Halorhodospira halophila: one gene and its partner. Each later gene encodes a partner of the first gene's protein in a complex. Links are inferred from orthologs where the notes say so. Each region holds a gene or a part of one and is shown in the gene's direction. Other genes may lie near its edges.

Region 1 (6,028 bases):
TCCAGGCCGGCGCCCTTCTTGATGGCGGCGTCGGCGCGGTCCTTGGGCAGGTTCACCGCGAAGGCGCGGTCCAGGGCCAGCCGCAGCCGCGCGTTCATCTCCGGGTCGGGCCCGCCAAGGCGCGCCGCGACGGTGATCTCGCGGATGTGCTTGGTGAAGATCTTGGACCGTTTGGCGTCCTGCGCCCACTTGTGGCGCTTGATGTTGGCCCACTTGCTGTGTCCAGCCATGGATCCTCTACAGGCTTGCTCGTCGGGGGGTCGCTCGAGCGCGTCAGGATACCACGCCCGCCGGGTTGGCTCCGAGGAGCCGCTTACGCCGCGGCCGGCTCGATCACGGCCCGGGCGTCCTCGCGCAAGTCGCGGCGCAGTAGCTTACCCACGGCGGATTTGGGTAGGGCGTCGCGGAAGATCACCCGCCGGGGTACCTTGTAGTTGGTCAGCTGCTGCCGGGCGAAATCGATCAGCTCCGGCTCGGTGAGTTCCTCGTCGCCGGGCGTGACCACGAATGCGACCACCGTTTCGCCCGCCTCGCCCCGCGGCGCGCCGACTACGGCGACCTCGGCCACGGCCGGGTGCTCGGCGAGGGCCTCCTCGACCTCATTGGGGTACACGTTGAAGCCGGAGACGTCGATCATGTCCTTCTTGCGGTCGACGATGTGGATGTAGCCGTCGCTGTCCATGTAGCCGATGTCACCGGTGTGGAACCATCCTCCGCGCAGTGCCAGGCGGTTCTCCTCGGGGCGTTGCCAGTAGCCTTCGAACACCTGCGGGCCGCGGCCGACGATCTCGCCGGTCTGGCCCTGGGGGACGGGCTGGTCGTTGTCGTCGACGATGCGCACATCCGTGCCGGGCAGTGGAACCCCGACACTGCCCAGGCGGTTCTCGCCGTGGGGCGGGTTCACCGCCAGGACCGGGCTGGTCTCGGTCAGTCCGTAGCCTTCGAGTGGGGTGTGGCCAAGGAGCGACCGCCACTGTTCGGCGGTGCTGCGGTGCAGGGCGGTGCCGCCGGCGATGGCGAAATCCAGGTGCCTTGGCGGGTTGTTGCGGAACCACTCCGCCTGCAGCAGGCCGTGGAAGAGCAGGTTGACCGCCGAGAACTTGCTGACCGGGAACTGTTCGAAGGCCTTGCGCAGCTTGTCCACCGGTCGCGGCGAGGGGCAGAGGATGTTTCGGCAGCCGTAGTGGTGGAAGGTCAGCAGATTAAAGGTGAAGGCAAAGATGTGGTAGAGCGGCAGCGCGGTCAGGACCACGTCCTGCCCCGGGCGGATGGCGTCGCCGGCCATGGCGCTGATCTGGCCGAGGTTGGCGAGGATGTTGCGGTTGCGCAGCTCTGCGCCCTTGGGTAGCCCGGTGGTGCCGCCGGTGTACTGCAGCAGGGCGAGGTCGTCGGCGCCGCGCTCGGGCCAGGGCTGCGGGCCCAGGTGTTCGCCGCGGCTCAGGACCGCCCCGAGCCGGCGGGCGTTCGGCGGTGCTGCCGGGATCTCGCGCTTGGCCCGCAGCACGCCGTGGACCAGTCCGCGTTTGAGCCAGGGGAAGAGGTCGGCGATGCCGGTCAGCACCACTTCCTCGACCGCGGTTCCGGTCAGGGCGCCGGAGAGCTTGTCGGCGAAGAGATCGACGATGACCAGCACGCGTGCGCCGCTGTCGCTCAGCTGGTGCTGCATCTCCCGCGGGGTGAAGAGCGGGTTGATGTTCACCAGCACCGCGCCGGCGCGCAGAGTGCCGAAGACGGCGATCGGGTAGGGGAGGGAGTTGGGCATCTGGAGCGCCACCCGGTCGCCGGGGCGGATCCCGGCTTCGGCGATCAGCCAGGCGGCGAAGCAGTCGGCCAGGCGGTCGACGGTGGCGAAATCCAGGCTGGCATGCAGGCCGTTCTCCAGGCAGGCGGTGTAGGCAGGCAGCCGCGGGGTTTGCTCGGCCCGCCGCCGGGCGATGTCCGCCACCGTGGTCAGTTCCTGCAGCGTCGGGTCGGTGCCGTGACGGGTGCCGTAGCAGCGCTCCCAGGGGCGGGCATCGTAGAATGCGGCGGCGCCTTGATCGCTCATGGTTCTCCTCCGTCGACCGTAGGTTTTTTTTGTCGTTGTGAGGTTAAACGATCTGATCTGTCCGGAGCACCATCACTGTGTCTGCACCCCTGCGAATCCGAACCCTGCCGTACATCGCTGATGGACCCGCGGCCATGCGCGCGCTTGGCGGCGAGGCGTGGTCGGCGTGGCTCGATTCGGGCCACGGTGGCTGCGCCGGAGCGCGCTACGACATCCTCGTCGCCCGGCCGACGGTTACCCTGGTCGCCGCCGGCGGGCAGACCACCATCCGCCGCGGCGGGCGAGTAGAGCGCCGCGGCGGCGATCCGCTGGCGCACCTGGCCGCCGAGCTCGATGCCCTCGGGCCGCTGCCGGTCGATGGCCGCTGGCCGTTCACTGGCGGCGCAGTGGGGTATTTCGGCTACGATCTGGGGCGGCGGCTGATGGGGGTGGGGGGACCGGACCCCGGCATGCCCGAGATGGCGGTGGGCATCTACGAGCAGGCGGTGATCACCGACCATCATCACGGCTGCAGCATGGCGGTGGGGCGGCGCCTCGATGAGGACTGGTTGGCCGATATGGCGCGGCGCCGGGAGGCGGGTGGCAGCGTGCAGCCGTGGTCCACGGCCGGAGCGCTCCGGCGCGAACCGGAGGCCGACGGGTACGCCGCCGCCTTCCGGCGGGTGCAGGCGTATTTGCACGCCGGCGACTGTTATCAGGTAAATCTGGCCCGCCGCTTCTCGGTGCCCTACCGGGGCGATCCGCGGGCCGCCTACCTCGCCCTGCGCGCCGCTTCGTCGGCACCGTTCGCGGCGTGGCTGCGCTTCCCCGGGGGCGATGTGCTCAGCCTGTCGCCGGAGCGTTTCCTGCATCTCGATGGCGATGGGGGAGTGACCACGGAGCCGATCAAGGGCACCCGGCCGCGGGCGGCCGATCCGGCTGAGGATGCGGCGGCCCGGCGTGATCTGTTGGGCAGTGCCAAGGACCGGGCCGAGAACGTGATGATCGTGGACCTGCTGCGCAACGACCTGGGCAAGGGGTGCGCGGTGGGCAGCGTGCGGGTGCCCTCGCTGTGCCGGGCGGAACGCTTTGCCAGCGTGCACCATCTGGTCAGCACCGTGACCGGACGCCTGGCGCCGGGGCGGTGTGCCACCGATCTACTGCGTGACTGCCTGCCCGGCGGTTCCATCACCGGTGCGCCGAAGCGCCGGGCCATGGAGATCATCGCCGAGCTCGAGCCGGGGCCGCGCGGTGTTTACTGTGGGGCCATCGGCTACCTGGGGCTGGACGGGCGCATGGACACCAGCATCGCCATTCGGACCGCCACCTGTCGCGGCGGGACCATGACCTACTGGGCCGGCGGGGGCGTGGTAGCGGACTCCACCGCCGAGGCCGAGCTGCAGGAGACGGAGGACAAGGCCGCCGGCTTCCTGTCACTGGCCGAAGGCGGAGGGCCCGCGGCGGCGGTCAGTCGTCGCCGCTGAGCAGCTGCGCGAAGGCTGCCAGGGCCTCGTACTCCTCGCGGCAGGCGGTGCTCACGCGTTCGAGTTTGCGCTGCGGGATGGGCGGGGCGTCGGCGCACTGCTCCGGATCGAAGCCCCGTTGCAGCCACTCGTTGGCGAACCGGATGGTGGCCACCAGGTCCGCGTGGGGGCCCTCGTAGCGGTCGCGGTGGGCGTTCTCGGTGGCGACGGCGATCGGCTCGGGGATCGACCACTCGCGCAACAGCAGTGCGCCGGCCTCGCCGTAGTCGCAGCCGAGCGCCTGGTAGGTCAGTCCGGCCAGCGAGCGCTCCGGGTCCGCCTCATGTTCGGCGAGGATCTCATCCATGGTCTGCGGGAAGATGTGGACCAGCAGGAGCAGGCCGATGCTGTGCAGGACGCCGCCCAGATAGGCGGCGTCGCGGCTCTCGCGCGGCGCGGCATCGGGGGCGAGGCGGGCGGCACAGAAGGCGGTGCCCAGGGCCTCGTGCCAATAGCGCTGCAGCTGGAAGTGTGGGCACTGGGCGGTCCGGAAGAGTTCGTTGAGCAGCAGCGAGGTGGCGAGCACGCGTACCCGGTTGAGCCCGATGCGCATGATCGCCTGCTCGAGCGAGTAGACGGTCTCGCGCCGGGAGAAGAAGGCGTAATTGGCGATGGCCACGATGCGCGCCGCCAGGCCCGGCTCGCGGGCCAGGGTTTCGGCGACATCACTGATGTTGACCTCGTTGTGGCTGGTGGCCACAAGGATGTCGTGAGCGACGTAGGGCAGGGCGGGCAGGGTCTCGGAATCACCCAGCCGCTCCAGTGTGGCCACCCGGTCGGCGTTGCCCATGAGAAACCTCGGTTGCGGTTCGGTGGGGCCAGCCTGGGGGGTCGGGCCAGCGCCGCGTGAAAGTTCTCCCCCATGTTAGCAACTCGCTTGACACTCTACGCACCGCAGCATAGGGTTCGGTTGCCCGCGCCGGAGGCCCTGAATGTCAGATACCCGGATCATCAAGAAGTACCCCAACCGCCGCCTCTACGATACGGCGATCTCGAGCTATATCACCCTGGCCGACGTCAAGCGCCTGGTGCTCGAGAGTGTCGACTTCCAGGTCGTCGACGCCAAGACGCGTGAGGACATTACCCGCAGCATCCTGCTCCAGATCATCAGCGAGGAGGAGGAGGAGGGCGAGCCGATCTTCTCCAGCCAGCTGTTGGCCCAGTTGATCCGGGCCTACGGCGGCAACATGCAGAACATGCTCACCAGCTATCTGGAGAAGAGCCTGGAGCTCTGGGCGGATCAGCAGCGCGTCTTCCAGCAGCGTACCCGCGAGTTCATGGACCATAACCCCATGAACATCATGACCCAGTTCGCCGAGCGTAACCTGGCCCTGTGGCGCCAGATGAGCGGGATGGACAGCAGCCGCGACGAGGAAGGCAGCCGTGACGAGGAAGGCAGCGGCGGGTTCGAGGATCCGCCCGCCTCCAACCGGGGCCCCGGTCGCCACCGCCAGGATCAGTAAAGCTGAATAACTGACCCCGCCAAGGCTTTCCGGCTTTCCAGGGTGCGCTGTGCCGGGTGATTTCGCAGGTCTCCCGTAACCCCTCCAGATTCCGCCCTGCGCCGTCGTTGGCCGGGCTTGCCGGCCCGCGTTGACACTCGCTGCGGCGCAGCATAAGCTTCTTAGGCGCAGCATATGCTGCGATGCACAAAAGTGGTGCAGCGCGGCATCCGGCCGTGCGCCCGCTGCGTGCAAGTCCAATGCAGAAAAGCGAGGAATACCGATATGGCAGGTCGTTTGGCCCTGGTAACCGGAGGCAACGGTGGCATCGGCACCGCTGTCTGTCGCGAACTCGCCGCGCAGGGATATCGCGTGGTCACCACCTGCGTGGACGCCAAGGCGGAGCGCGTTGAGGATTGGCAGGCGCAGCTGCGCGAGGAGGGCTACGAGGTCGGCTACGTTGAGTGCAACGTGGCGGATTACGAGTCCTGCCAGCGCATGGCCGAACAGATGAAGCAGGCCTACGGCGAGGTGGAGGTGCTGGTCAATCTCGCCGGCATCACCCGTGACGCCTTTTGCCACAAGATGGAGCACCAGGACTGGCAGGATGTCATCGACATCAACCTGGACAGCGTGTTCAACGTCACGCGCCAGTTCCTCAACGGCATGCGGGATCGCGGCTTCGGGCGCATCGTCAATGTCGCCTCGGTGAACGGTCAGACCGGGCAGTTCGGTCAGGCGAACTACTCCGCGGCCAAGGCCGGCATGCACGGCTTCACCATGGCGCTGGCCAAGGAGAACGCACGTAAGGGTGTCTCGGTGAACACCGTCTCACCCGGGTACGTGGCGACGAGCATGACGGCGGCGATCCCGGATAACGTGCGCGAGCAGATCGTTTCGCAGATCCCGGCGGGCCGCATGGCCGAGCCCGGTGAGATCGCGCGGGTGATCGGCTTCCTGGTAGCGGACGAGTCGGGCTACATCACCGGCGCCAATGTGCCGGTCAACGGTGGTCAGTTCTGCAGCTTCTGAGCCGG
Region 2 (3,843 bases), on another replicon or contig:
TCGGCCTGCCGGCCCGGACCGAGATCGCCGTCTACGGCCACCGGGTCGAGGTTCGCCGCGACGGCGCGCTGGTCGACGAGGAGCAGGTTCGCGATCCGCTCGCCTGGATCGAGGCCTACCAGCACCGCCACCGCGCCGCAACGCCCTCCGGATTCCCGCAGATGCCGCGTTTTCTCGGCGGGCTGGTGGGGTATTTCGGCTACGATACCGTGCGTTACGTCGAGCCGCGCCTGGCTGAGGGGGCCCCGGAAGACGCCCTGGGGCTGCCGGATATCTGCCTGGTGGAGGCCGAGGAGGTGGTGGTCTTCGACAACCTCGCTGGCCGGCTCTACCTGGTGGTCCACTGCGACCCGCGCGAGCCCGGCGCCTATGAGGCCGGGCTAGCCCGGCTCGACGAGCTGGCCGCGCGGCTGGCCGAGCCCGTGCAGCGGCCCCCGTCCCGGGGGCGTGGTGTGGCGGCCGGCGAGCCCCGCTACAACTTCACCCAGGCCGGCTTCGAGGACGCGGTGGAGCGGATCCGCGAGTATATCGCTGCAGGCGACGTGATGCAGGTGGTTCCCTCGCAGCGCATGAGCATGCCGTTCAGCGCCGAGCCGCTCGATCTCTACCGGGCGTTGCGTTGCACCAATCCGTCGCCTTACATGTATTTCCTCGATCTGGGTGCGTGCCAGGTGGTCGGATCCTCGCCGGAGATCCTGGTCCGCCTCGAGGATGGCGAGGTGGCCGTGCGTCCCATCGCCGGGACCCGCAAGCGCGGGGCCACCGAAGCCCGCGACCGGGAGCTGGAGCAGGAACTGGTCTCGGACCCTAAGGAGATCGCCGAGCACGTGATGCTCATCGACCTCGGGCGCAACGACGTCGGCCGGGTGGCCGAGACCGGCACCGTGCGCCTGACCGAGCGCATGGTGGTGGAGCGCTACTCCCAGGTCATGCACATCGTCTCTAACGTGGTTGGCCGGCTGCGTCCCGGGCTCGGCCCCATGGACGTGCTGCGGGCCACGTTCCCCGCCGGGACAGTCTCCGGCGCGCCGAAGATCCGCGCCATGGAGATCATCGACGAGGTCGAGCCGGTCAAGCGGGGCGTTTACGCCGGGGCCGTCGGCTATCTGTCCTGGTCGGGCAATATGGATACCGCCATCGCCATCCGCACGGCGGTGGTCCACGATGGCCAGGTCCATGTCCAGGCGGGCGCCGGGGTGGTCGCCGACTCGGTCCCCGAGCTGGAGTGGAAAGAGACCCTGAACAAGGGCCGGGCGTTGCTGCGCGCCGTCGAGATGGCCGAGGCTGGCTTATGATCCTGATGATCGACAACTACGACTCGTTCACCTGGAACCTGGTCCAGTACCTGGGTGAGCTGGGTGCCCGGGTCGAGGTGGTGCGCAACGACGAGATCAGTGCCGATGAGGTGCGCCGCTTGCGTCCGGAGCGCATCGTGATCTCGCCAGGGCCCTGCACGCCCAACGAGGCCGGCGTGTCGCTTGAGGTGGTCCGCTGCCTGGCCGGCGAGGTGCCCATCCTCGGCGTCTGTCTCGGGCATCAGACCATCGGGCAGGTGTTCGGTGGCCGCGTGGTCCGGGCCCGCGAGGTCATGCACGGCAAGACGTCCGCGGTGCGTCACCGCGGCCAGGGAGTCTTCGCCGGCCTCCCCGAGCCGCTGGAGGCCACCCGCTACCACTCGCTGATCGTCGAGCGCGAAAGCCTCCCTGAGGAGCTGGAGATCACCGCCTGGACCGAGGGGGCCCACGGCGCCGTCGACGAGATCATGGGTCTGCGCCATCGCCGTCTCCCGGTCGAGGGGGTGCAGTTCCACCCGGAATCGATCCTCACATCGTCCGGCCACGATCTGCTACGCAACTTCCTCGAGCAGCCCCGCGCCGTCGCCTGAACCCTGCCCCTAGTACCCTGAACCATCAAAAAACCGAGGCACCCCATGGACCTAACCGCCGCCCTTCGTCGAATCACGGAAAACCAGGACCTCAGCCCCGATGAGATGACCGCGGTCTTCCGCACGATCATGACCGGTGGGGCCACGCCGGCGCAGATCGGTGGCTTCCTCATCGGCATGCGCCTGAAGGGGGAGACGGTCCAGGAGATGGCCGCTGCTGCCTCGGTCATGCGTGAGCTCGCCGAGCGGGTCGATGTCGGCGACGACTTCCACCGCCTGGTGGACACCTGCGGCACCGGCGGTGATGCCAGCGGCACCCTGAATGTCTCCACCGCCGCCGCCTTCGTCACCGCCGCCGGGGGCATCCCGGTGGCCAAGCACGGCAACCGCTCGGTCTCCGGGCGCAGTGGCAGTGCCGATCTGCTCGAGGCCTGCGGCGCCACGCTGGAGCTCAGCAGCGAGGCGGTGGCCGAGTGCATCCGCCGGGTCAACGTCGGTTTCCTCTTTGCCCCGCTGCACCACAGCGCCATGAAGCACGCCGTGGGGCCGCGCAAGGAACTCGGTGTGCGCACCCTGTTCAACCTGGTCGGCCCCCTGTCCAACCCGGCCGGGGCGCGGCGCCAGTTGCTCGGGGTGTTCGGCCAGGAGTGGGTGCGCCCGGTGGCCGAGGTGCTGCAGACCCTGGGCAGCGATCATGTGCTGGTGGTCCACGCCGAGGACGGGCTGGACGAGATCAGCATCGCCGCCCCGACGCGGATCGCCGAGCTGCGCAACGGGCAGATCGAGGAGTACACCGTCACGCCGGAGGATCTGGGGCTGCGCAGCGCGCCGCTCAATGAGGTGACCATCTCCGGCACCAAGGACAGCCTGGCGATGATCCGTGCCGCCTTCGCCGGCGAGCGCATTGCCGCCATGGAGCTGATCGCCGCCAACGCCGGTGCCGCGCTCTATGTCGGCGGTGAGGCGCCCGATCTGCGTCGTGGTGTGGAGCGGGCTCGGGAACTCATGACCTCCGGGGCCGCCGCCCAGACCCTGGAGCGCTTCGTGGCGACGACCCGGGAGCTCGCCCAATGAGCGCCACCGGGACGCCGGATATCCTGCGCCGCATCCTGCGCCGCAAGGCCGAGGAGGTGGTCGAGCGCGCCGAGGCCCGATCGCTGCGCGAGTTGTCGGCCGCCGCTGCCGACCTGGCGCCGACCCGCGGGTTCTGCGATGCGCTGCTGCAGCGGGTTGAGGCCGGCGGCGCCGGGGTCATCGCCGAGATCAAGCGCGCCTCGCCCAGCCGTGGCGTGATCCGCGACGACTTCCGGCCGGCGGCCATCGCCGCCGACTACCAGCGTCACGGTGCCGCCTGCCTGTCGGTGCTGACCGACCGCGACTTCTTCCAGGGCGATGACGCCCATCTGCAGGAGGCCCGCGAGGCCGTCACCGTGCCGGTGCTCCGCAAGGACTTCACCGTCGATGCCTATCAGGTCTACGAGGCGCGTGTCCTCGGGGCGGACTGCATCCTGCTTATCGCCGCGGCGCTGGGTGATGCGCAGCTGGCAGAGCTGCACGCCCTGGCGGTGGAACTGGGCATGGATGTGCTCATCGAGGTCCACGACGCCGAGGAGCTGGCCCGGGTCGCACCGCTGGGGCCGGCGCTGGTCGGCGTGAACAACCGGGACCTGCGGACCTTCCATACCGATCTGGCAACCAGCGAGGCGCTGGCCGGGGCGATGCCCTCCGGTGCCCTGGCAGTGACCGAGAGCGGCATCCACACCGCCGGGGATGTGGCCCGTATGCGCGCGGCCGGCATCCACGCCTTCCTGGTCGGCGAGGCGTTCATGTCCGCGGAGAGCCCGGGGGAACGGCTCGCCGAGCTCTTCGGCGGCCCCGCTGGGGCGTGACCGGCGGGGTGGCCGTGGGCCGCGCGGCGGGTGTTCCACGGAACGTCGGCCGCGGAGCTACTGTCCATT

The links. Proteins that work in one complex are often made in the same cells at the same time.
Region 2: the proteins of pabB (region 1) and CCR79_RS11100 are in contact, whole or in part, in a solved structure (PDB 8RP0), measured with the Escherichia coli proteins. The link is inferred for Halorhodospira halophila from one-to-one orthologs.

Annotation. Positions count from the first base shown.
Region 1 is NZ_NHSN01000029.1:33,608-39,635, reverse strand. What follows is about bases 1,473-4,345. They hold pabB (aminodeoxychorismate synthase component I), read left to right. Parts: upstream 1,473-2,181; coding sequence 2,182-3,510; downstream 3,511-4,345. Other genes in these bases: CCR79_RS11725 (HDOD domain-containing protein), read right to left, coding at 3,494-4,339; CCR79_RS11735 (AMP-binding protein), read right to left, coding at 1,473-2,047. In the rest of the region: CCR79_RS11740 (YebC/PmpR family DNA-binding transcriptional regulator), read right to left, coding at 1-230; more of CCR79_RS11735, read right to left, coding at 314-1,472; polyhydroxyalkanoate synthesis repressor PhaR, read left to right, coding at 4,482-5,012; phbB (acetoacetyl-CoA reductase), read left to right, coding at 5,277-6,023. UniProt on the Escherichia coli protein: Part of a heterodimeric complex that catalyzes the two-step biosynthesis of 4-amino-4-deoxychorismate (ADC), a precursor of p-aminobenzoate (PABA) and tetrahydrofolate.
Region 2 is NZ_NHSN01000025.1:371,556-375,398, reverse strand. Bases 89-3,088 are described here. They hold CCR79_RS11100 (anthranilate synthase component II), read left to right. Parts: upstream 89-1,291; coding sequence 1,292-1,885; downstream 1,886-3,088. Other genes in these bases: trpC (indole-3-glycerol phosphate synthase TrpC), read left to right, coding at 2,956-3,088; trpD (anthranilate phosphoribosyltransferase), read left to right, coding at 1,931-2,959; trpE (anthranilate synthase component I), read left to right, coding at 89-1,295. In the rest of the region: more of trpE, read left to right, coding at 1-88; more of trpC, read left to right, coding at 3,089-3,774. UniProt on the Escherichia coli protein: Part of a heterodimeric complex that catalyzes the two-step biosynthesis of 4-amino-4-deoxychorismate (ADC), a precursor of p-aminobenzoate (PABA) and tetrahydrofolate.